One region of the Mesorhizobium sp. WSM4809 genome, then DNA from elsewhere that is predicted to be linked to it. Evidence: riboswitches for the same ligand, from Rfam matches in the RefSeq annotation. Region 1 holds a riboswitch; each other region holds the start of a gene.
What was found. Region 1 has a riboswitch for cobalamin ahead of AC0L24_RS17705 (CbtB domain-containing protein). Riboswitches for the same ligand answer to the same signal wherever they lie in the genome.
Positions count from the first base shown of each region.

Region 1 (7,440 bases):
ATTGTTCGCCGACAGGCCTACCCACCACAGCCATGGGTGATCGAACGCCTCGAGGCGCAGATAGACAGGCGCCGCGATGACGAGCGCGGCGACGACAAGCGTCAGCAGTGCCGGCAGCCGCAGAAAGGCGAGGCCGAGTAGGCTGGCCAGCGCGATCTCGTGCAAGATGCCGAAGAAGATGAATCCATCCGGCGTGGCGATACGGGTGACGACCGATATCGCGATCGCGGCTCCCGCGACCATGGCGAACCGCTTCCAGAAGCCGTTCCAGCGGATTTGTCGGCCATGGGCGAGGTACAGGCTGACGCCGACCAGGAACAGGAAGGTCGAGGCGATGCAGCGCGCGTAGATCTTCCACCAGCCGAAGGCGGTCAGGCCGGGATCGGTGTAGCCGAAGAACTCCAGATCCCAGGTGAAATGGTAGCTCGCCATGGCGATCAGCGCGATGCCGCGCACGATGTCGATAGCGACGATGCGCTTTGGTCGATCCGGAACGGGTGCGGTCGGCGTTTGGATGCTCATGGTCTCGCATTCTGATTCAGCCCCGCTGGAGGACTATCACGGTTGCCCTGGACAAAAGAAGACCGGCAACTCTGCCGACAACCCGGGTCAGCCGCGGCATTGGGCCAGTGCAGGGAAGCCTTTGGCCGGCTTCGCTTTTGCCGGATGCGCGTCGGTTTCCTCTTATTGGCGCTGGGATCGCCAAGTCAGATTTGACCCGGTGAATCTGCTTCGGGGAAAGCAATGTCCACCCATGTGCGCCATCCGATCTGGCTGCCGGCTCTCAAGGCCGCGGACGCGCGCACCTTCGCGTCGCTCTATGCGGTCGAATCCTTCGCCCGCGCCACGGTGTCGAGCGTCATCCCGATCCAGGCCTACGAGATCCTGCACAACGAGCAGATCGTGTCGATGCTCTACACCGTGGTGGCGATGCTCGGGCTGTCGGTGACATTGTTCATGCCGATGCTGATCCGCCGTTTTGCCCGGCGCTGGGTCTACACATCAGGCGCCTGCCTGCTGGCCGTCGGCTCGCTGTTCTTCGTTACCGACACGCTTGCCGGGCAACTGGCCGGCATGCTGTGCCGGGTGATGGGCGCCAGCGCGCTGTCGATCACGCTCAACCTCTACATCATGGACCACATCCGCAAGACCGACTTCATGCAGGCCGAATCGCTGCGCATGGCGTGGTCGATGCTGGCCTGGACTGGTGGGCCGACGCTCGGCATCTTCCTCTACACGCGCTTCGGCATCTATGCCGCGCACGGTACGGTCGCGGTGTTCGCGTTTGCCCTGCTGGCGCTGTTCTGGACCTACCGCCTCGGCGACAACCAGTCTATTCGTCCGGGCAAGACACGGCCAGTCAATCCGCTCGCCAATATCGGCCGCTTCGTCGCGCAGCCCAGGCTCAGGCTGGCCTGGCTGATCGCTTTCGGGCGCTCCTGTTTCTGGACGACGTTCTTCGTCTATGGGCCGCTGTTCATGGTCATCACAGGCGAGGGCAAGCTGGCCGGCGGCCTGCTGGTTTCGGCCGGCAACGCGCTGTTGTTCATGGCGATTTTCTGGGGCAAGGCAGGAAAGCGCTTTGGTGGCCGCGGGACCATGACGTTTGCCTATTTCGCCATGTCGGCCGCGCTTTTGGCGGCGGGCTTCGTCGGCGAAACCGTGCCGCTGCTTACCGGCGCCTTCCTGCTCTGCGGTGCCTTCTTCACCATTGCGCTCGACGCCCTCGGCTCGACCGCCTTCATGCGCTCGGTGCGCTCCTATGAAAGATCTCAGATGGCAGCGGTCTACCGCACCTATCTCGACTTTTCCGAGTTGACGCCGCCGCTGGTCTATTCGGTGGCGCTGGCCGTCTTCGGCCTGGGCTCGGTGTTCGTCACGCTCGGTCTGCTGGCGGCGGTCTGCGGCTTTGTGACGTGGCGCTATCTGCCGAAATCACTTTGACCTTCATGGCGCATTCGCAATGGTCACCGGCGGAATTTGGTTTGCCGGAAGCAAGGATTCTGCCTATAGTCACCGGTGTCGCCGGTTCCATTTTGGAGCCAAGAGGGAATGCGGTGAGGGCGAATTTTGCCCAATGCCGTGGCTGCCCCCGCAACTGTGTGCGGTAGTCCTCTCCATATGCCACTGAAGATTTTCTTCGGGAAGGTGGGGAAGGACGCTGATCCGTGAGCCAGGAGACCTGCCGGCGACAGGAAACTGACTTCGATGCCCTCGGGTGGAGGGCGAAAGGACAAGACATGACTACCGCTTCCGTCTCCCTCGGCGCCTCCGTCTCCTCGCAGTCGCGCCTCATGCAGCTCGCGCTTGCCGCGTTGCTCGGCATTTTCGTGATGGGCTTTGTCGGCTTCTCGCATATCGATGCGGTCCACAATGCGGCTCACGACTATCGCCATTCGATGGCGTTTCCCTGCCACTGACGAGGGGCTGACATCATGAACCTGTTTCGCAACGTTGTGTTCATCGCGGCGATCGCAGGGCTCGTGGCCGGCGTCGTCCTCGCCTGCCTGCAGGCCTACGCCACCGTGCCGCTGATCCTGAAGGCGGAAGTCTACGAACAGGCGGGCGGCGGGCATCACCATGACCATGCCGCTCCGGCCGCAACGGATAGCAATGCCATGAGCACAACTGCACCGGCGGGAGATGCCATGAGCTCTGCTGCCCCGGCGGCGGAAGCCGCTCCGGCAGACGAAGGCTGGGCGCCGGCAGAGGGTTTCGAGCGTTTCGCCTTCAGCGTGCTTGCCAACATTGTCACCGGCATCGGCTTCGCCTTGATCCTGGTCGCGGTCTCCGAATTCGCCGGCGGCATCGGTGGCTGGCGCCAGGGCGTGTTCTGGGGCCTGGCCGGCTTCGCCGTGTTCACGCTGGCGCCTGGCCTCGGCCTGCCGCCGGAACTGCCGGCCATGCCGGCCGCCGATCTCACCCAGCGGCAGATCTGGTGGTGGGCAACGGTGGCGGCAACCGCCGCCGGTCTCGGCCTGATCGCGTTCCGCAAGTCGCTGCCGCTGGCGATCCTTGCCGTCCTGCTGATCGTCGCGCCGCATATTGTCGGTGCGCCGCAGCCCGGCAGTTACGAGACGGCGATTCCGGAAGGGCTGCATCACCAGTTCGTGGTGGCGGTGACCGTGACCAATCTGGTGTTCTGGCTGGTGCTCGGCGCGGTCGTCGGTGTGGTGCGTGGCCGCTTCACCGGCACCGCGACCAGCCTGCGCGACAGCTTTGCCTGATCGCAAGACACTGACCTTCCTCATCGGCGGTGCGCGCTCCGGCAAGAGCGCGCACGCCGAAATTTTGGCGACCGCCTTGCCGCCTCCCTGGATCTATGTCGCCACGGCGCAAGCCTATGATGACGAGATGCATGAACGCATCGCGTTGCACCGATCGCGGCGCGGCGAAGGCTGGACGACCATCGACGCACCGCTCGATCTCGCCGGTACGCTTGCCGCCTTGCCGGAGGATCGGCCGGTGCTTGTCGACTGCCTGACGCTGTGGCTGACCAACCACATGCTGGCTGAACACGATTTCGAGCTGGAATGCCGGCGATTGGCGGAGGTGCTGTCGCGGCCGCGCGGGCCATGGTTCGTGGTATCCAATGAAGTCGGCCAAGGTATCGTGCCGGACAATGCACTGGCGCGCCGGTTTCGCGATGCCGCCGGCCGGCTCAACCAGCAGGTCGCCGCCGTCGCCGACATGGTGCTGCTGATGGTGGCGGGGCTGCCGCTCAAGGTGAAATGACATGACCGACATCGACGATAAGGACGAAGAACGCCACCGCGCCAAGATGGCCAAGCGCAAGGCGGTGCAGGATGCCGAGGTGGCGAGCAAGACGGTCGAGAAGGGATTGCTGATCGTCAACACCGGTCCCGGCAAGGGCAAGACCACGGCTGCCTTCGGCCTGGCGCTGCGGATGCTCGGCTACGGCAAGCGCGTCGGCGTCGTCCAGTTCATCAAGGGCAAGTGGCACACCGGCGAGAAGGACGCCTTCGCCGCCTTCGGCGACCGCGTCGTCTGGCACGCGATGGGCGAGGGGTTCACCTGGGAAACGCAGGACCTGAAGCGCGACATCACCGCCGCCGAAGCCGCCTGGGCCAAGGTGCTCGAACTGATGGCCGATCCGTCGATCAGCCTGCTGGTGCTCGACGAACTGAACATTGCGCTGCGCTACGATTATCTCGACCTGGACAAAGTGGTTGTGGCGTTGAAGGCGCGGCGTGAGGGCCTGCATGTCGTGGTCACCGGCCGCAACGCCAAGCCGGCGCTGATTGAGGCCGCCGACCTCGTCACCGAAATGGGCGTGACCAAGCACCATTTTTCCGCAGGCGTGAAAGCGCAGCAGGGGATCGAGTTCTGAGCGTTTCTTACCCTCCCCACAAGGGGGAGGGTGAAGTAGATCACGCCACGATGACCATGACCGCGACCAACCCAAACAGCGCGATCAGCAGATAGTCGGCGACGCGATAGAGTTTCAGCGCTCGCCTTATGTCGACGCTGTCGGCCTCGCGCCGCCCACCTTCGCCCATGAAGACGTCGTCCACGAGCACGCCGCCGTAGCTGCGCGGCCCGGCGAGCGCCAGGCCGAGCGCACCGGCCATCGCCGCTTCCGGCCAGCCGGCATTGGGTGAGCGGTGTTTTTTCGCGTCGCGCCACACCGCATGCCAGGCATTTTTCGCATCAGCGCCTTTGACGAAGAACGCCGCCAGCACGATCAGCAGCGCCGTCAGCCGCGACGCCGGCAGATTGATCCAGTCGTCGAAGCGCGCCGCCGCCCAGCCGAAGGCCTCGTGGCGCGGGGTGCGGTGGCCGATCATCGAATCGGCGGTGTTGGCGGCCTTGTAGGCGGCGCCGCCGGCCAGGCCGCCGACGCCGGTCCAGAAGGCGGGGGCGACGATGCCGTCGGAGAAATTCTCAGCCAGGCTCTCGATCGCGGCGCGGCAGACGCCGGCCCTGTCGAGCGTTTCAGGGTCGCGGCCGACGATTCGCGAAACGGCAAGGCGGGCCAGAGCGAGGCCACCGGTGTCGAGCGCGTCCGCCACAGCCTCGACATGCTCATAGAGGCTCTTCTGCGACAGAAGCGACGTTGCCAGAAGGGCAGTGATGACCAGGCCCATGGGAACGAACCAGAACAGGATCTGCACGCCCAGGCCAATTATCGCCGGCACCAGCACGATGACCAGCAGCGCCTGGACACCACGCTTGCGACGCAGCGCGTCGGGATCAGTGGCGCGGTTGAGCCTGCGGTCGAGAAAGGATATCAGCCTGCCGAACCACGTCACCGGATGGCCGATGGCGCGAAACAGCCAGTCGGGGTAACCGAGGGCGAATTCGACGGCCAATGACAGGAAAGCGATCAGGACTGACATGAAGCTTCTTAATGGGGCGGTTGTGGACCATGGTGGAAGTCTTGGCCGCGCGAGGGCGCTTTTCCCCAACGCCCTGCTGCCATTCGTCGACCTCTCGACCGGTATCAATCCGCACTCCTACCCGCTTTTCGACCTGCCCGCCACCTCGCTGTCGCGGTTGCCGGAAGCCGCGCGCACGCGTGAGCTGACAGAGATCGCTGCCAGTGCCTATGGGGCGCCGTCGCCGGCCAACATCGTGGCGGCACCGGGCACGCAGATCCTGTTGCCGCGCGTCGCCTCGCTGATTACCCCCGGAAGGACGCTGGTGCTGGGTCCGACCTACGCCGAACATGCCCGCGCAGCAGTGATCGCCGGGCACGCGGTGACCGAGGTCGGCGATTTCGCTGACCTGGCGGACGCCGACCTTGCCATCATGGTCAATCCGAATAATCCGGATGGACGTGTCATCGAGCGCGACCGGTTGCTGGCTCTGGCTGCCGGATTGCGCGCCAAGGGCGGGCTGCTGGTTGTCGACGAGGCGTTCATGGATGTTGGGCCGCGCGAGCATAGCCTCTGCGGCGATGTCGGCCAGGGCGGCGTCGTCGTGCTGCGCTCGTTCGGCAAGTTCTTTGGTCTAGCCGGCCTGCGGCTCGGTTTTGCACTTTCCGATGCTGTGACGGTCGAACGGCTGGAAACACAATTCGGGCCATGGGCCGTTGCCGGCCCGGCGCTGGAATACGGCATTCGCGCGCTTGCCGACATCGACTGGCAGGACGCGATGCGGACGGCGCTGGCTGATGAATCGGCGCGCCTCGATGCGCTGTTCGGCCGCTTCGGTATTCCCGTTATGGGCGGCACCACGCTGTTCCGGTTTCTTCGCCTGCCGCATGCCGCCGATTTGTTTGCCGCGCTTGGCGAGCGCGGCATCCTGCTTCGCCATTTTGCCGATCGGCCTGACGTTCTGCGCGCCGGCCTGCCGGGGAGTGAGGAGGAATGGCAGCGGCTCGAGACCGTTCTTGCCGAATGGGCGTCGCGGCACGAGCATCAATCGAAGGGTTCGAAACAATGATCCATGTCTGCTCGCTGGCAAAGATCGAGGAAACGGTGGCCAGGAGCGGCGCCGACTGCATGCTGTCGCTGCTTGCCGCCGGAACGGCGGTGGTCCGGCCGGCCTCGATATCGAAAGAAAATCATCTGCATCTGGTCATGCATGACATCGCGGCGGCGCAGGACGGCATGACCATGCCGGGCGAGGAGCATGTCCGCAACCTGCTCGATTTCGCGCGCCGCTGGGACCGGGCAAGGCCGATGCTCGTGCATTGCTATGCCGGCATCAGCCGCTCGACGGCTTCGGCCTATATCATCGCGGCCGCATTGGCGCCGAAACGCGACGAGGCCGAATTGGCGCGGACGCTGCGGGCGCTGTCGCCCTCGGCAACACCCAATCCGCGACTGATCGCGGTGGCCGATGCGCTGCTTGATCGCAACGGCCGCATGATCGAGGCGATCGAATCGATCGGCCGCGGTGCGGATGCCTTTGAAGGCACGCCCTTCGCGCTGAGGATCGACGGGTAACTCCCCGAAGCCTTCCCACCTTCGTCATCCACGGGCGGAGCAGGAGCGAAGCTCCGTCGCGGAGACCCGAGGATCCATGCCGCGACATCAGCCGTAGAGTGCAACCGAGCAGAATTCTGCACCGTAGCAGCGCTTCGGAGTCCCGGCATGGATCCTGGGGTCTGCGCCGCGTCGCTTCGCTCCTTGCTTCGCCCCAGGATGACGAAGAAAAAAGGCTTCGGCTATTCTCAGAAGGGCACGATGTGCCATCTGACGGTCAGAGCATCTGTACCGAGCAACTATGCTACGTCAACCAGTCCGCGAGCTTCGCCTTGCTCACATCCCGCAGCAGGCTGATGAACCCGTCGGCCTGATATTCTGCCGTCAGCCGGCCCTTCTCCGCCGTCGCGATGCTGGCATCGCCGACGACGCCATTCGGGTTGAGATCGCCAGCGATCCAGGCAAAGGCGTGGGTGCCGGTGTGGCGCAGGAGCGAAAATTCGTTTTCGGCTTTGGCGACATTGGAAACGAAATTGTCGGCCTTGGC
Region 1 covers NZ_JBVVQW010000006.1:229,781-237,220, reverse strand. The annotation lists gene AC0L24_RS17715 (heparan-alpha-glucosaminide N-acetyltransferase) at 1-522, opposite strand, end outside; gene AC0L24_RS17710 (MFS transporter) at 745-1,944, shown strand; cobalamin riboswitch at 2,010-2,204, shown strand; gene AC0L24_RS17705 (CbtB domain-containing protein) at 2,241-2,420, shown strand; gene AC0L24_RS17700 (CbtA family protein) at 2,436-3,227, shown strand; gene cobU (bifunctional adenosylcobinamide kinase/adenosylcobinamide-phosphate guanylyltransferase) at 3,220-3,735, shown strand; gene cobO (cob(I)yrinic acid a,c-diamide adenosyltransferase) at 3,737-4,351, shown strand; gene cbiB (adenosylcobinamide-phosphate synthase CbiB) at 4,392-5,360, opposite strand; gene cobD (threonine-phosphate decarboxylase CobD) at 5,359-6,408, shown strand; gene AC0L24_RS17675 (tyrosine phosphatase family protein) at 6,405-6,914, shown strand; gene AC0L24_RS17670 (creatininase family protein) at 7,198-7,440, opposite strand, start outside.

Region 2 (7,440 bases), on a different contig from region 1:
AGACCCGAAACATCGAGCGGACCCTGCACCAGCGCGATCATCTTGTACCAGGTTTCGAACATCTCGCGGCCGTAGATGCCCTTGAGATGCAGCATCTTGAAGATGACCTTGTTCCAGTCGATCTCGAAGCCGGTCGGGGCGATGCCCAGAATGGCGATCTTGCCGCCATTGTTCATGGTGTCGATCATGTCGCGGAAGGCCGGTGCGGCGCCCGACATTTCAAGGCCGACGTCAAAACCCTCGGTCATGCCGAGCGCCGGCATGACATCGCGCAGCTTTTCCTTGGACGCGTCGACGACATGCTGGACGCCGAGCTTTTTCGCCAGCGCCAGCCGCACCGGATTGATGTCGGTGATGACCACTTTTCGCGCGCCGACGCATTGGGCGACGAGCGCGCCCATGATGCCGATCGGCCCGGCGCCGGTCACCAGCACATCTTCGCCAACCAGATCGAAGGAGAGTGCGGTGTGGACGGCATTGCCCAGCGGGTCGAAGATCGCGGCGATCTCGTCGGGCACATCATCGGGGATCGGCACGACATTGTGCTGCGGGATCGCCAGATACTCGCCGAAGGCGCCAGGACGGTTGACGCCGACGCCGAGCGTGTTGCGGCACAGATGCCCTCGCCCGGCGCGACAGTTGCGGCAATGGCCGCAGACGATGTGGCCTTCGCCCGATACACGCTGGCCGACCTTGTATTCGGTGACCGCTGCGCCGAAATCGGCAACGGTGCCGACGAATTCATGGCCCGTCACCATCGGCACCGGCACCGTCTTTTGCGCCCACTGGTCCCAATTGTAGATGTGCACGTCGGTGCCGCAGATCGCCGTCTTCTTGATCTTGATCAGCACGTCGTTGGGGCCGATCTCCGGCACCGGCACCTCTTCCATCCAGACGCCCGGTTCGGCCTTGGCCTTCACCAGCGCCTTCATCATGTTAGACATACAGGTGCTCCTTACAACTTGGTTGGTTCCACTCCTCCCGACTGCTCGGGTAGCCTGCATGACGAAAGATAGGCTCGGGGAGCAGCTGTGTTTCTTGGACCGATCGTAATGTCCACGGGGGCGTTTGTGTCGAAGCAACACACCACCGCGAGCCGTGCGCGCGTGAAAAGCTCTGTCCCAGCGAACTTCAGCAGGAGCGGAGCACACGCCGTGCCAGATGCAGCCGGCTTCAATTCAAGCGATGAGGAATGGTCGCAGCTTGCGGCTGAGCGGTATGGCTATTTTGTCGTCCGACACATGCGACGCAGTCAATCGACACCGACGCTCTTGATGGGTCGACCTCGCCGCCGATATCTCGATAGTGCCGGTGCACGGGGGGCATCGTTCGCCCTCGGTGAAGTGTCTGTTGACCGCTGGCTGTGTGAGAGGCAGAAGCTCACGGACAAAACCGCCTTCCTCTATTTCGTGGTCGAAATCATCCGTCCTCGGACCAGAATCGGCGTCCCAAATCCTGCCCCGCCGCTCAGCCGTCCAGCGGCCTTCGGCTGGACGACAAGGTTGGACTCGCAAGCGTCGACCGACCTCTTCGCGGCTTTTCGATGCCGTCCTTTCCATCTTAAATTATCCGCGAGGCCCGCTGGTCACATATTTGACGGTTACAGTGGCTCAGCGGCCTGCGACTGCACTTCCTCCCGCAGCGCGCAGGCTGCGGCGACCATGTTGATGAGGGCAGGGCGGACCTCTTCCCATTTCCTTGTTTTGAGGCCGCAGTCCGGATTCACCCACAGTTGGCCGTCCGACAGTCGCTCGCGAGCAAGTTGGGCGAGATGCAAAATCTCGCCGATCTCGGGGACACGTGGCGAGTGAATGTCGTAGACGCCGGGACCGATTTCGTTCGGATGTTTCGACTTGGTGAAGGCCTCCAGCAGTTCCATTTTGGAGCGCGACGTCTCGATTGAAATCACGTCGGCGTTCAGTTCAGCGATCGAGTCGATGATCTCATTGAACTCCGAATAGCACATGTGGGTGTGAATTTGGGTCGCGTCCTCTACACCCGTCGAGGCGAGCCGGAAGCATTCGACAGCCCAGCCGAGATAATGTTTCCAATCGGACTTTCGCAGGGGCAAGCCTTCGCGAAACGCGGCCTCATCGATCTGGATCACCCTTGCGCCAGCTTTCTCGAGGTCGGCCACTTCATCGCGGATGGCGAGTGCGATCTGGCGGCAGACCTCGGCGCGGGGTACGTCGTCGCGCACAAAACCCAGTTAAGAATCGTCACTGGGCCAGTGAGCATGCCCTTCACCGGCTTTTTCGTCAGCGACTGGGCAAATTGCCACCAGAGAACCGTCATCGGATTGGGCCGCGATACGTCGCCGAAGATAATGGGAGGGCGCACGAGCCGGGAGCCGTAACTTTGCACCCAGCCATGCTGGGTGAAGGCGAGGCCGGACAACTGCTCGCCGAAATGCTGCACCATATCGTTGCGTTCGAACTCGCCATGTACCAGCACGTCGAGCCCGATCTCCTCCTGCCAACGAACGGCGCCCTCAGTCTCTTTCTTCAGGAAGGTCAAGGTAGTCGATATAGCTCAGCCGACCCTTCGCATGAGCGGAGCGTGCCCTGCGCACCTCGGGCGTCTGCGGGAAGGACCCGATGGTCGTCGTCGGGAACAGCGGCAGGGCGAGCGTGTCAGCCTGGACTCTCGAGCGCTTGGCAAATGCGCTCTTTCGTTGCTTCATGGCGCCGTCAATGCTGCTGACGCGCCCGCGGACGAGCGGATTATGGCCTTTGTCGACATTGCGCGCGCGGCGGCCGCCTCATCAGAAGCCTTCAGCCCGCCTGTTACGGCCTCCCTGCCTTCGGACAAGGCTTGGGCCCTGGCCGGTCCGCAACCCGCGGTGTCGCCCTGCGTCCCGCGCGCCATCGCGAAGTAGATGTCGAGCGGGACCTCGCCGCCCGTCCAGCCGTAACGAGCTGGGACGGCGCCGACCATTGCTGCGGTGTCGAGCACATGGTCATACAGTGAGAAATCGTTCGACGGAATTTTCGACACGCCGCGGTCGTGCTGTTCGCTCCAGCTGGCGGCACGCAACGCCTTCGCCGTCGCCAGAAGGTTGGCAGCAGAAGATTTTCCGGACCAGTAGCTTTCGAGCGCGAATTTCAGTTCTCGCCGGCGACCGATACGCGGCACGCCAAGCGTTGCTATGGGAACTTGCTGGGAGACATTCATTCCATACCCCGATGGTGGGGCGGGGAAAAGGAAGGCGCTAGCAGGCCGGCATCAACGCCGAGCTGCCGCGGCCACCAGACACCCCGCCCGTGGACGTTGTTAGCCGTGGCAGGTCTTGCGGGTCACAGCCTCTGCCCCGTCTTCCCGGGGCAGTTCGCCCCAGTGACATTGATGGGTTTGGCTCGCCGCTTACAGCAGGGGCAGCGCCAGCATTGCACCGGCTTCCCACTTAGCTCCGCTACGGCAGCGCCTTGCGGTGCAGCCCACTTTCTTGTCAATGCCGTATAAAGAAATGTTTATGTGTTTATGTGGATTGTTCGCTTGCGGCTTGTTTCCATGTCCCCGTAGAGCTGAGCCTTCTGAGCGACTTTCCGGTGTGTGCAGACTGTGGCTCGCCCCTCGGGCAATCTGCCTCTTGTACGATCCCGTCTCAAAACGACTTCGTCAAAGGGCGCGTGTTGGCCATTCATCATCGGGCGGCAGTACTGGCCCGAAGTGCGACAACGTTCCTGAGCCTCAACAATCAGGAATTTTGAGAAAAACCGGCATGCTTCTCGGACTGGTACGTTCGATTTACACGCGCTTGTCTGGACAGCCTGCACAACGGAAGGTGGGCAATACGTGGCCGAGATGCTGCCCTACAACAGCCCCGCCTGCTCAGCCTCGCGGCGCAGATTCTGCCGGGGCCTCGGGCCGATCTGCTGGATCACCAATCCGGCGGCCAGCGAGCCAAGGTCGCCGCAGGTCTGCAGGTCACGGCCTTGCGTGTAGCCGTGCAGGAAGCCGGCGGCATAGAGATCGCCGGCGCCCGTCGTGTCGACCAGCTCCTTTATGGCCGTCGCTTGGATGACCACGGTCTCGTCGCCGCGCACGATGACCGAGCCTTTTTCCGAGCGCGTCACGGCTGCGATCTTGCAGTCCTTGCGGATCTGGGCGAGCGCCTGGTCGAAGGACGAGGTCTGGTAGAGCGACTTGATCTCATGGCTGTTGGCGAAGACGATGTCGACGGTGCCCGAGCGCATCAGGTCGAGGAACTCGTCGCGGTAGCGGTCGACGCAAAACGAATCCGACAAGGTCATCGACACTTCGCGGCCCGCCGCGTGCGCCAGCTTGGCCGTCTGCCGGATCGCCTCCTTGGCCCGCGGCGGATCCCACAAATAACCCTCGAAATAGGTGACCTTGGCGCCCGACGCCTTGTCGGCCTCGACATCCTCCGGCCCGAGCTCGACGCAAGCGCCGAGATAGGTGTTCATCGAGCGCTCGCCGTCGGGGGTGACGAAGATCATCGAGCGTGCCGTCTGCGGCTCGCCCTGAAGCGGCTTGGTGTCGAAGGCGACGCCCTGGGCATGGATGTCATGCGCATAGATCTCACCCAGCGCGTCGTTGGAGACCTTGCCGAAGAAGGCGGCGCGGCCCCCGAAGGAGGCAACGCCGGCCGCCGTGTTGCCGGCGCTGCCGCCGGACGCCTCGATCGCTGGGCCCATGCGGCTGTAGAGCAGTTCGGCGCGCTTAGTGTCGATGAGGTTCATCGCGCCCTTGATGATGCCGTTGGTCTCGAGGAATTCCTCGTCGCACTGGGCGATGATGTCGACAATGGCATTGCCGATGCAAAGCACGTCATGATCCGGCATCAAAATCTCCGCCAAAAACCCGAGCCGGCTTCTTGCCACGCCTTAGCGGGTGTTTCTTACGAGTGTGGAATCGGTCGCTCTATGCCGACGCGTCCAATACCGGCGCCTCACGCGGCTGCCGGTCCTGCCTCACGCAACAGCTCGTCAGCTCTGTCCGTCTTTTCCCAGCTGAACTCCGGCTCTTCGCGGCCGAAGTGTCCGTATGTCGCGGTCTTGCGGTAAATCGGCCGTAAGAGATCAAGCGCCTTGATGATGCCTTTCGGCCGGAGATCGAAAAGCTCAAGGACGGCGCGCTCGATCCTCTTTTCATCAATCTTTGCGGTTCCGAATGTATTGACGAGGACAGAGACCGGCGCGGCGACACCGATCGCGTAAGCAAGCTGAACCTCGCACACCTCCGCAAGGCCGCTGGCAACGACGTTTTTTGCGACGTGCCGCGCCGCATAGGCGGCCGATCGATCAACCTTCGACGGGTCCTTGCCCGAAAAGGCGCCACCGCCGTGACGCCCCATCCCGCCGTAGGAATCGACGATGATCTTGCGTCCGGTAAGCCCGCAATCGCCGCGCGGCCCACCGACCACGAACCGGCCTGTTGGATTCACCAGGAATCTTATCCCCGTCGTATCGAGATCCTGAGGCAAGACCGGCCTTATAATCTCCTCAATGACGCCTTCGCGCACCGTGGCTTGTGAGACCTCCTCGTCATGCTGCGTCGACAAGACTATGGTATCAAGCGCTACCGGGCGCAAACCCTCATAGCGGACGGAGACTTGAGATTTAACGTCCGGGCGAAGCCAGCCAAGGCGTCCGGTTTGGCGCACCTCTGCCTGTTTTTTTGTCAAATCGTGAGCAAGTTGGATTGGCAAGGGCATCAATGTTTCGGTCTCGTTGCACGCGTACCCGAACATGAGGCCCTGATCCCCTGCTCCCTGATCGAGATCCTGCCCTCGTCCCTCGTCGACGCCCTGGCTGATGTCGGGCGACTGCTCGGTCAAGGCCAAAATCACGGCGCAACGCCGGCCGTCAAAGCCGATCGCATCGTCGTCATATCCAATGTCCAAAATGATATCGCGGGCAACTTGGCTGTAATCGATCTGCGCGTGGCTGGTGATCTCGCCAGCCAGAACGACCATCCCTGACTTCACCAACGCTTCACAAGCAACTCGGGCCTTAGGATCCTTGCGAAGGATCGCATCAAGCACGCCATCTGAGATATTGTCGGCCATCTTGTCGGGATGTCCCGCGCCGACCGATTCGGAAGAGAACACGAATTGTCTGGTCATGGAATGTCCTCGCTTCAAACGTTGGAATTGATGTGACAGTTGATCCGGCCGTCTTACCTGTCGGAGATGCCAGGCACGTCGAACGCAGCGCAGAAATCGGCAACGTCTCTGCGTACTGTGGCATGCACGTCCGAATCATCGGGCTGGCGGCAAACCAGGTCGATGAAAGCGGCAATCTGCACCATTTCCGCCTCGCCCATGCCCACAGACGTCACTGCTGGCGTGCCTAAGCGTATGCCGCTGGTGAGCGCGGGATGGCGCCGGTCGCCCGGCACCATGTTGAAGTTCGTAATGATCCCTGCTTGCGACAAGCGCTCGGCATAGTCTTTCCCAGACAGCGGCCGGTCCCTAAGATCAAGGATCAGCATGTGATTGTCAGTGCCCCCCGTGACGAGTTCATAACCTCGCTCCAGAAGGGCCTGGGCCAGAGCCTTGGCATTGTTGACGATGTGCTGACCGTACACACGGAAGGATGCATTGCCTGCTTCGTGCAGAGCGACAGCTAGCGCGGCAATCGTATTCATGTGCGGTCCGCCCTGGAGGAGAGGGAACACGGCACGGTCTATGCGTTTGGCCAGATTGTGTTTGCTCTTGGAATGGTAGAGCGCCTGATAGCGGTCTTCATTCCTTGACAAGATGAAGCCACCGCGAGGGCCGCGGAGCGATTTGTGAGAGGTGCTGGTGACAACATCGCAACGGCCAACAGGGTTTGGATGCACTCCTGCGACAACGAGGCCGCTGATGTGGGCGATGTCGGCCACCAGATAGGCGTTCACCTCCGAAGCAATGTCGGCCATTGCCTCATAGTCAAAGATACGCGGATAAGCAGTTCCGCCGACCCAAATGAGCTTCGGTCGTTCCCGTTTGGCCGTCTCGCGCAAGCGGTCATGGTCAATCTGCTGCGTCTTTTCGTGCAGCCCGTACGGAACTCGCTGGTAGTCAGTGCCGGAGAAATTCACGGCCCAACCGTGCGTCAGATGCCCCCCGCCGGGGAGGGTCAAGCCCATCATCTTGTCTCTCGGACACAACAGCGCTCGACAGACAGCCTGATTGGCCGGCGAGCCGGAATAAGGCTGCACGTTGGCGTGTTCACAGCCGAACAGCGCCTTCAATCGCTCTATGGCGAGGTTTTCAAGCTCATCGACAATCTCGTTTCCGGCGTAGTAGCGCGCGCCGGGATATCCCTCGGCATACTTGTTGGTGAAAATAGACCCGGTCGCTTCCAGCACCGCGGAGGACGCGAAGTTCTCCGAGGCGATAAGTTTGAGGGTCGTCCGCTCCTGGCGCTCCTGTCTTAAAAGCAGCTCGTGAACGCGAGAATCTGCGACAGCCAGGTGAGGCCACTCGCAAGT
Region 2 covers NZ_JBVVQW010000026.1:35,497-42,936, forward strand. The annotation lists gene tdh (L-threonine 3-dehydrogenase) at 1-944, opposite strand, end outside; partial or broken gene metE (5-methyltetrahydropteroyltriglutamate--homocysteine S-methyltransferase) at 1,601-3,150, opposite strand; cobalamin riboswitch at 3,265-3,443, opposite strand; gene AC0L24_RS31800 (adenosine kinase) at 3,813-4,805, opposite strand; gene metK (methionine adenosyltransferase) at 4,913-6,088, opposite strand; gene AC0L24_RS31810 (serine hydroxymethyltransferase) at 6,142-7,440, opposite strand, start outside.
Region 2: another riboswitch for cobalamin. It lies ahead of metE (5-methyltetrahydropteroyltriglutamate--homocysteine S-methyltransferase); the one in region 1 lies ahead of AC0L24_RS17705 (CbtB domain-containing protein).

Region 3 (7,440 bases), on a different contig from region 1:
CCATCTCTACGACAAGAGCCGGCCCGAGAACCTCGGCTTCCTCGAACGGTTCCGTGCCCTGCTCGATGAGTATCCGGCAACCGCAGCGGTCGGCGAGGTCGGCGATTCGCAGCGCGGGCTTGAAGTGGTTGCCGCCTACACCGCAGGCGGCAAGCGCGTGCACATGTGCTACTCCTTCGATTTCCTGGCGCCGGAAAAGATCAGCGCGGGCAAGGTCCGCTCGGTGCTGGAATCCTTCGGCAAAGTCGCCAGCGACGGCTGGTCGTGCTGGGCCTTCTCCAACCACGACGTGATGCGCCCGGCCTCGCGCTGGGCCGCCAATGAGGCCGACCCGACCGCCTACCTCAAGGTCATCTCGGCGCTGCTGATGTCGTTGCGCGGTTCGGTCTGCATCTACCAGGGCGAGGAGCTTGGGCTCGGTGAGGCAGAGCTGCGGTTCGAGGATCTGCAGGATCCCTATGGCATCCGCTTCTGGCCGGAATTCAAGGGCCGCGACGGCTGCCGCACGCCAATGGTGTGGGATGGCAGCGCCAAGAATGGCGGCTTCTCCCAGGCAAAGCCCTGGCTGCCGGTGCCGGCCAAGCATCTGGCGCAAGCGGTCAATGTCCAGCAGGGCGACGAGGCTTCGCTGCTCGAGCACTACCGGCGCTTTCTCACCTTCCGGCGTGCCCATCCGGCGCTCGCCAAGGGCGACATCACCTTCATCGAAAGTGAGGACGACACCGTCGCCTTCACGCGCCGCGCAGGCAACGAGCAGATCGTCTGCGTCTTCAATCTGGGAGCCGGGCCGGCCAAGGTTGACCTTGGCGGCCGATCGCTGCAACCTCTGCCCGGGCACGGATTTTCGGGGCAGGCGAACAGCGGTTCCATCGAGCTTGGCGGCTACGGCGCCTGGTTCGGGCGTCTCGACTGAATTCCAATCACTGGAGGAAACCAAATGGCCGATGTCACGCTAAGACAAGTGAAGAAGTCCTACGGCAATCTGAACATTCTCCACGGCATCGACCTCGATATTAAATCGGGCGAGTTCATCGTCTTCGTCGGCCCGTCGGGCTGCGGCAAGTCGACATTGCTGAGATCGATCGCCGGGCTCGAGGAAATCACCTCCGGCGAGCTTAGAATAGCCGGCGAAGTGGTGAACGACGTGCCGCCGTCGAAGCGCGGCATCGCCATGGTGTTCCAGTCCTACGCGCTCTACCCGCACATGACCGTCTACGACAACATGGCGTTCTCGATGAAGATCGGCAAAGAGAACAAGGCCGAGATCGACCGCCGCGTGCGTCAGGCCGCCGAGATCCTGCAGCTGACCAAATATCTCGACCGCCTGCCCAAGGCGATGTCGGGCGGCCAGCGCCAGCGCGTCGCCATCGGCCGGGCCATCGTGCGCAATCCGAAGGTGTTCCTGTTCGACGAGCCGCTTTCGAACCTTGATGCGGCGCTGCGAGTCGCCACCCGCATCGAAATCGCCAAGCTCAAGGAATCGATGCCCAACACGACCATGATCTACGTCACCCACGACCAGGTCGAGGCGATGACGCTCGCCGACCGCATCGTGGTGCTCAAGGACGGCCATATCGAGCAGGTCGGCACGCCGATGGACCTCTACAAGAAGCCCGGCAATCTGTTCGTTGCGCAATTCATCGGCTCGCCGGCCATGAATATCCTGCCCGCAACCATCGACAAATCAGGCAATCCGACCGTCGTCAGCCATGTCGGCGGACGCAAGGCAACCGTGCCGATCGCGACGCCGGCTTCGGCGAAGGGCGCTGCGGTTAGTTTCGGCGTGCGGCCGGAGGACCTGATCATCGCCAGCGGCGCGGACTATCTGTTCGAGGGGACGGTCGACTATGTCGAGCAGCTCGGCGAGGTTCAGCTGGTCTATGTCGACATCGGTCGCGCCGACCTCCCGCTGGTGACCAAGCTGCCCGGCAATGTTGAGGTCAAGCGCGGTTCGACATTGCGGCTGAGCGCCAATGGCGAGGACCTGCATCTCTTCGACGCTGACGGACGGTCGTTTGCCCTTCATGAGGCTGAAGCGAAGGCGGCCTGAGGCAGAACCGCGTCTTGGACAAAAAAGAGCAGCGGGCCAGGCCCGCCGCTCTTTTTTTGAAGATCAGCTTCGACTGTTAACGGCCGAAGAGATTCCGGTCGCTGCCCTGAGGAGCGGACTTCTCTACGTCGCCCGACGAATTGAGCAGCTTCTCGACGAGGCCACCGCTGTTGCGGACCGAGTTCGTATGCGCGCTGTCAACCGAAGTAACCGCAGGCTGGTTGGCGCCGTTGGAGCCAAAGTTGTCGCTGCCGGCGAAGGCACTGCCGGTGATGGCCAGAACGGCGGCGGCAGCAATAAGGATCTTGTTCATTTTAGTCTCCTGAATTCTGGATTTCGCCAGACGGCAGACACAGCTGCCGTCGCTTGCGAAATTGGTTTTAGCGACCGAAGAGGTTACGGTCGCTGCCCTGAGCGGGTGTCTGGGCAGCCGGTTCCGAGGTCTTGGTGGAAGCCGTGTACGACTGGTCCACAGCGGCGGCAGGCTGGTTGGCGCCGTTCGAACCGTAGTTGTCGCTGCCCGCGAAAGCGCTGCCGGAGATGGCCAGAACGGCGGCGGCAGCAATGAGGATCTTGTTCATCTTAAATACTCCTGAATGTCTGAATTTCGAATGTCTGAATTTCGAATGTCTGAATTTCGCCAGGGCAGCGGGCGAGCCCGCCGTCGACTGGGAATCGGCTGTTAGTTGTTGCCGAAGAGGTTGTGGTCAGCACCCTGGGCAGGCGCCTGAGCAGCCGGTTCCGACTTCTTGGTCGAAGCGGTGTACGAGCTGTCGACAGCAGTGGCTGCCGCGGCGTTCGAACCGTAGTGGTCGCTACCAGCGAAGGCGCTGCCGGAAATGGCCAGAAGGGCTGCGGCAGTGAGAATGATCTTTTTCATTTTTGTACTCCAGTATCGTCTTTTTCCGTCCGTCTAGCGGCGTGTCTTGGAAATGAAATCGCGTCGTTCGGACAGCCCCGATGTGGGAGGGCAACCCCGCCTTTTCCAATCACGAAGTTGTTCCGTGTGGACCATGAATCCACACCTTGAAATTGTGCCAGGGGAATCTAGAGAGGCATTTTTCCTCTCTATATCAGCATGTTAAGTTTAACCATCCGATGGATCACTGACTGTTTCAAAGGCCCGGCGTTCACACCGTCCTGCACGCACCGTCAACAGAAACGAACCGTTCGGTTCGATTTTAGGTCAAGCTAATAGTCACTTTTCGAAACCGTTAACCTTTTTTGACCCCGCCAAGGGTCGGATTCGGGAAGATCGCAGCCGGCAAGTGGCCGCCCGGGAGGCGGGATTTCGGCCCCAGACGATCTGCGGTGACGTTTCGCATGCCGTGTCGCGCCGCATGGATACGATGTCGTTTTCATGCCGACGGCGCGCCAGCGATCGTGGTTAGATCATACCCATCTCAGGTGCCGCTTCGTGACGACGAGGCGGAGAATTGGGAAGCCGGTCAGAATCCGGCGCTGCCCCCGCAACGGTGGTGGAGTTCAAGTCGCAACGGGAGACCACTGGGCAACTGCCTGGGAAGGTGTCGCGATGGTCCGCAAGGACAACTCCAGAGCCCGGAAACCAGCCCGAGATTTTTAGACTCGACTGATCGCGGTGGGCGGTCAAGAGGTGGATAGCGCATGTCCGGCACCTAGCCGGCCTGGGTTTCAATCCTTCCTCCATCACCACCAGTTCAGTCCTTAGAAACGAGGACAGGACATGGATACCCGCAACGACATGCTGAGGCTCCTGAAGGGGCGCCGGCAAGGCTTTTCGCTGGAGCAGCCCTTCTACACCGATCCAGACTACTTCAAGCTCGACATGGAGCTGATCTGGTATCGCGACTGGCTGTTCATCGGCCATGATTGCGAACTGCCGAAGCCGGGCAGCTACATCACCGTGCAGATCGGCGACTATCCGGTCGTCCTTGTCCGCGACCAGCAAGGCAAGATCAACGCCTTCCACAATTCCTGCCGCCATCGCGGCAGCCGCGTGTGCAACGCGGAAAAGGGTACGGCGGCAAAGCTCGTCTGCCCCTATCATCAGTGGACCTATGAGCTGGACGGCCGCCTGCTGTTTGCCCGCCAGATGGCCGACGGTTTCGACAAGAGTGATTTCGGCCTGAAGCCGGTCGCCTGCGAGAGCGTCGGCGGCTACATCTTCATCTGCCTGGCCAAGGAGCCGGCGGATTTCGCGCCGATGCGGGCGATGATCGAACCTTATCTTTTGCCGCACCGTTTGCGTGAGGCAAAGATCGCCTTTGAGAGCACGATCATCGAGAAGGGCAACTGGAAGCTGGTCTGGGAAAACAACCGCGAGTGCTACCACTGCGTCGCCAATCACCCCGAACTGTGCAAGACCTTCCCCGAGGCTCCGACCGTGACCGGCGTCCAAGGCGCCGACAGCGACCCTGAAATGGTCGCGCACTGGGCCAGATGCGAGGCATCAGGCTTGCCGAGCAAATTCCGCATCGATCCGGCAGGGCAGTACCGCGCCACCCGCGCGCCGCTGCTGCGCGATGCCGTCAGCTACACCATGACGGGAAAACGGGCGGTGAAGAAGAACCTGTCCGACAGCGTTTCAACCGACCGCATCGGCTCCTTGCTGCTTTATCATTATCCGACAACCTGGAACCATATCCTCGGCGACCATGCCGTCACCTTCCGCGTGCTGCCGATCAGTGCCACGGAAACCGCGGTGACGACGAAATGGCTCGTCCACAAGGATGCGGTCGAAGGCGTCGACTACGACCTCGCTGAGCTCACCCATGTCTGGACCGAGACCAACGACCAGGACCGCCGCATCGTCGAGGAAAACGCCTTCGGCATCCTGTCGCCGGCCTACGAACCAGGCCCCTATTCGGAGCTGCATGAGGGCGGCGTGATCCAGTTCGTCGAGTGGTACGCGTCGTTCATCGGGCCGCGCCTTGCCGAAGGCGGCCGGCCGGCCCTGCGCAGCGTCGCCTAGCTCAGGGGACAAGAGGATGAATGCGATGACGGACCTTGGCCTCTATCGCCATCTCGACCAGATGACGCCCTGGAACGACCGGCTGCAGGTGCTGGAAGTGATCGGCGTCAGCGACGAAGCGCCGGACGTGAAGACCTTCACCTTCCGCTCCGACAACCAGACCTGGTTCCGCTACAAGCCGGGCCAGTTCGTGACGCTGGAACTGCCGACATCGGACGGGCCGCTGATGCGCACCTACACGCTGTCGTCCTCGCCGTCGCGGCCGTTCTCGATCGCGGTGACGGTCAAGGCACAGGCGGGCAGCACCGGTACGCGCTGGATGTTCGACCATCTGACGCCCGGTTCGCACGTCAAGGCCTACGGGCCGACCGGCGACTTCTCGCTGCATAGCCACCCGGCGGCCAAATATCTGTTCATTTCGGCGGGCTCCGGCGTGACGCCGATGATGTCGATGCTGCGCTGGTTGAACGACTGTGCGCCATGGACAGATGTCGGCTTCGTCAACTGTGCGCGCCGCCCGGAAGAGATCATTTTCCGCAAGGAACTCGAGCTGCTCGGCAGCCGCATGCCCGGCCTGTCGCTCGGCTTCATGATCGAAGAGCGGTCGAGCCGCGAGGGCTGGTTCGGCCATATGGGCCGCATCGACGCGATCCGGCTGCCATTGCTGGCGCCCGATTTCCGCGAGCGCGAGATTTTCTGCTGCGGCCCCGATCCCTTCATGCGCGCCGTGCGCGGCATGCTGGACGCCGCCGGCTTCGACATGGCGAAATACCATCAGGAAAGCTTTGCTGCGCCTGCCGTGGAGGAAATCCCGGCGCCGTTCTCGCCGCCGGCGGAAGACGGCGTGGCTGCTGCTGTCGAGGCCGTCACACCAATCCGGTTCTCGCTTTCCGATGTCGATGCCGAATGCGTCGCCGGCCAGACCGTGCTGCAGACGGCACGCGCCTCTGGGGTGCGGATTCCCGCCGCCTGCGAGTTCGGCCTGTGCGGCACCTGCAAGGTAAGGAAGGTCGCCGGCGATGTCGAGATGAGTCACAATGGCGGCATCCTCGATCACGAAATCGAGGACGGCTTTATCCTCGCCTGTTGCTCGAAGCCGCTTTCTGCGCTTGAAATCGAAGCGTGACCGGCTGCGCTCGCCCCCAAGCCTGCGCCATCTTGCCAAAAACCCTGCAAATGGTTAGACGCCTGCAACGGTGGGGTTGACCGTAAGGCCCGAAGATCATCTCCGCGGCCTGCTCGGCGGGGAGCAAACATGCGACAATCCGGCATCTATGCCATTGCCAGCAAGGATATCGTCTTTGAATCCTTCGACGGCGAAGCCGTCGTTCTTGACCTGACCACGGGCAAATATTTCGGCTTCTCTGATTCAGGCAGCAGACTTTGGGATGCACTGTCGTCCGGCGTGCCTGCCTCCGAACTGGTCGGCGCCACGACCGGCATTGGCGCCCTCGATGCCGCCGCGATTGACGGCTTTGTTTCACAATTGCTCGAATTCGGTTTGCTGGCGGCCGTAACCGATGGCGTGGCAAGACCGGCTCCAAGCGAATTGCTGGCTCAGCTCGCCGCTGCCAGAGAGCCCCTCAAGGTCGACATCCATGACGATCTCGCCGATCTCATTGTCGTCGATCCCATCCACGAGGTCGAGGAGCCCCTCGGCTGGCCCGCGGTGAAGCAGGCCAACTGAAGCGCCCATCAGGTTCTCGTTGCCGGACAGCTCCGGAACAGGCAGACCCATGCCGAACGTCACTCTCGAAAACTTGGTTGACTACGCACGCCATGTCCTGGCGCAAGCAGAGAGCAGCGCCGCGCATTATCCGCTGACCTGCAAGGTGGGCTTGCCGCATCTGGATCTGACCGCGCATGTCAGCGCCGGCGCATTGGCGGATGCCATCGCTCATGGCTTTGTCCCTGCTCCGGGCAACCGAACGCCTGCCGATATCTGCCGCGTCTTCGTCGCACATCCCGGCATAGACGGCATCGCGGCACCGGTCAGTTGGGGCCAGGGGCCCTTCACGCAGCATGGCTTCGCCACCCGGCTGGCGGAGGCCGGATTGCGCGGCAACCATTTTCACGACCTGGATTTCTGGCAGTTCTATGATCCGCAACGTCGCGTTGGGGTGCAGTTGATGGCTTCGGCCGATGCCTTTCCACCGTGGGAGCCGGGAGCGCCGCTGCGCCCCTTCCTCCATTGGGAATATGCGGCGCGCGGCATGCGCCTTGCCCATGCCGGCACGCTCGGGGCCAATGGCAAGGGCGTGCTGTTGGCCGGCGCGGGCGGGGCCGGGAAATCCGGAACCGTCGCCGCCGGCCTCCTCAACGGACTGGACAGCGTCGGCGACGACTATGTGCTGGTCGACCTCTCCAACGGGGTGACTGCCCGCCCACTGTTTTCAACACTCAAACAGGATCCCCAGGGGTTCGTTCGGCTTGGGCT
Region 3 covers NZ_JBVVQW010000005.1:444,726-452,165, reverse strand. The annotation lists gene bglA (beta-galactosidase BglA) at 1-913, shown strand, start outside; gene AC0L24_RS16150 (ABC transporter ATP-binding protein) at 938-2,050, shown strand; gene AC0L24_RS16145 (DUF680 domain-containing protein) at 2,127-2,363, opposite strand; gene AC0L24_RS16140 (DUF680 domain-containing protein) at 2,431-2,631, opposite strand; gene AC0L24_RS16135 (DUF680 domain-containing protein) at 2,733-2,930, opposite strand; cobalamin riboswitch at 3,439-3,640, shown strand; gene AC0L24_RS16130 (aromatic ring-hydroxylating oxygenase subunit alpha) at 3,756-5,003, shown strand; gene AC0L24_RS16125 (FAD-binding oxidoreductase) at 5,029-6,129, shown strand; gene AC0L24_RS16120 (PqqD family protein) at 6,259-6,690, shown strand; gene AC0L24_RS16115 (serine kinase) at 6,740-7,440, shown strand, end outside.
Region 3: another riboswitch for cobalamin. It lies ahead of AC0L24_RS16130 (aromatic ring-hydroxylating oxygenase subunit alpha); the one in region 1 lies ahead of AC0L24_RS17705 (CbtB domain-containing protein).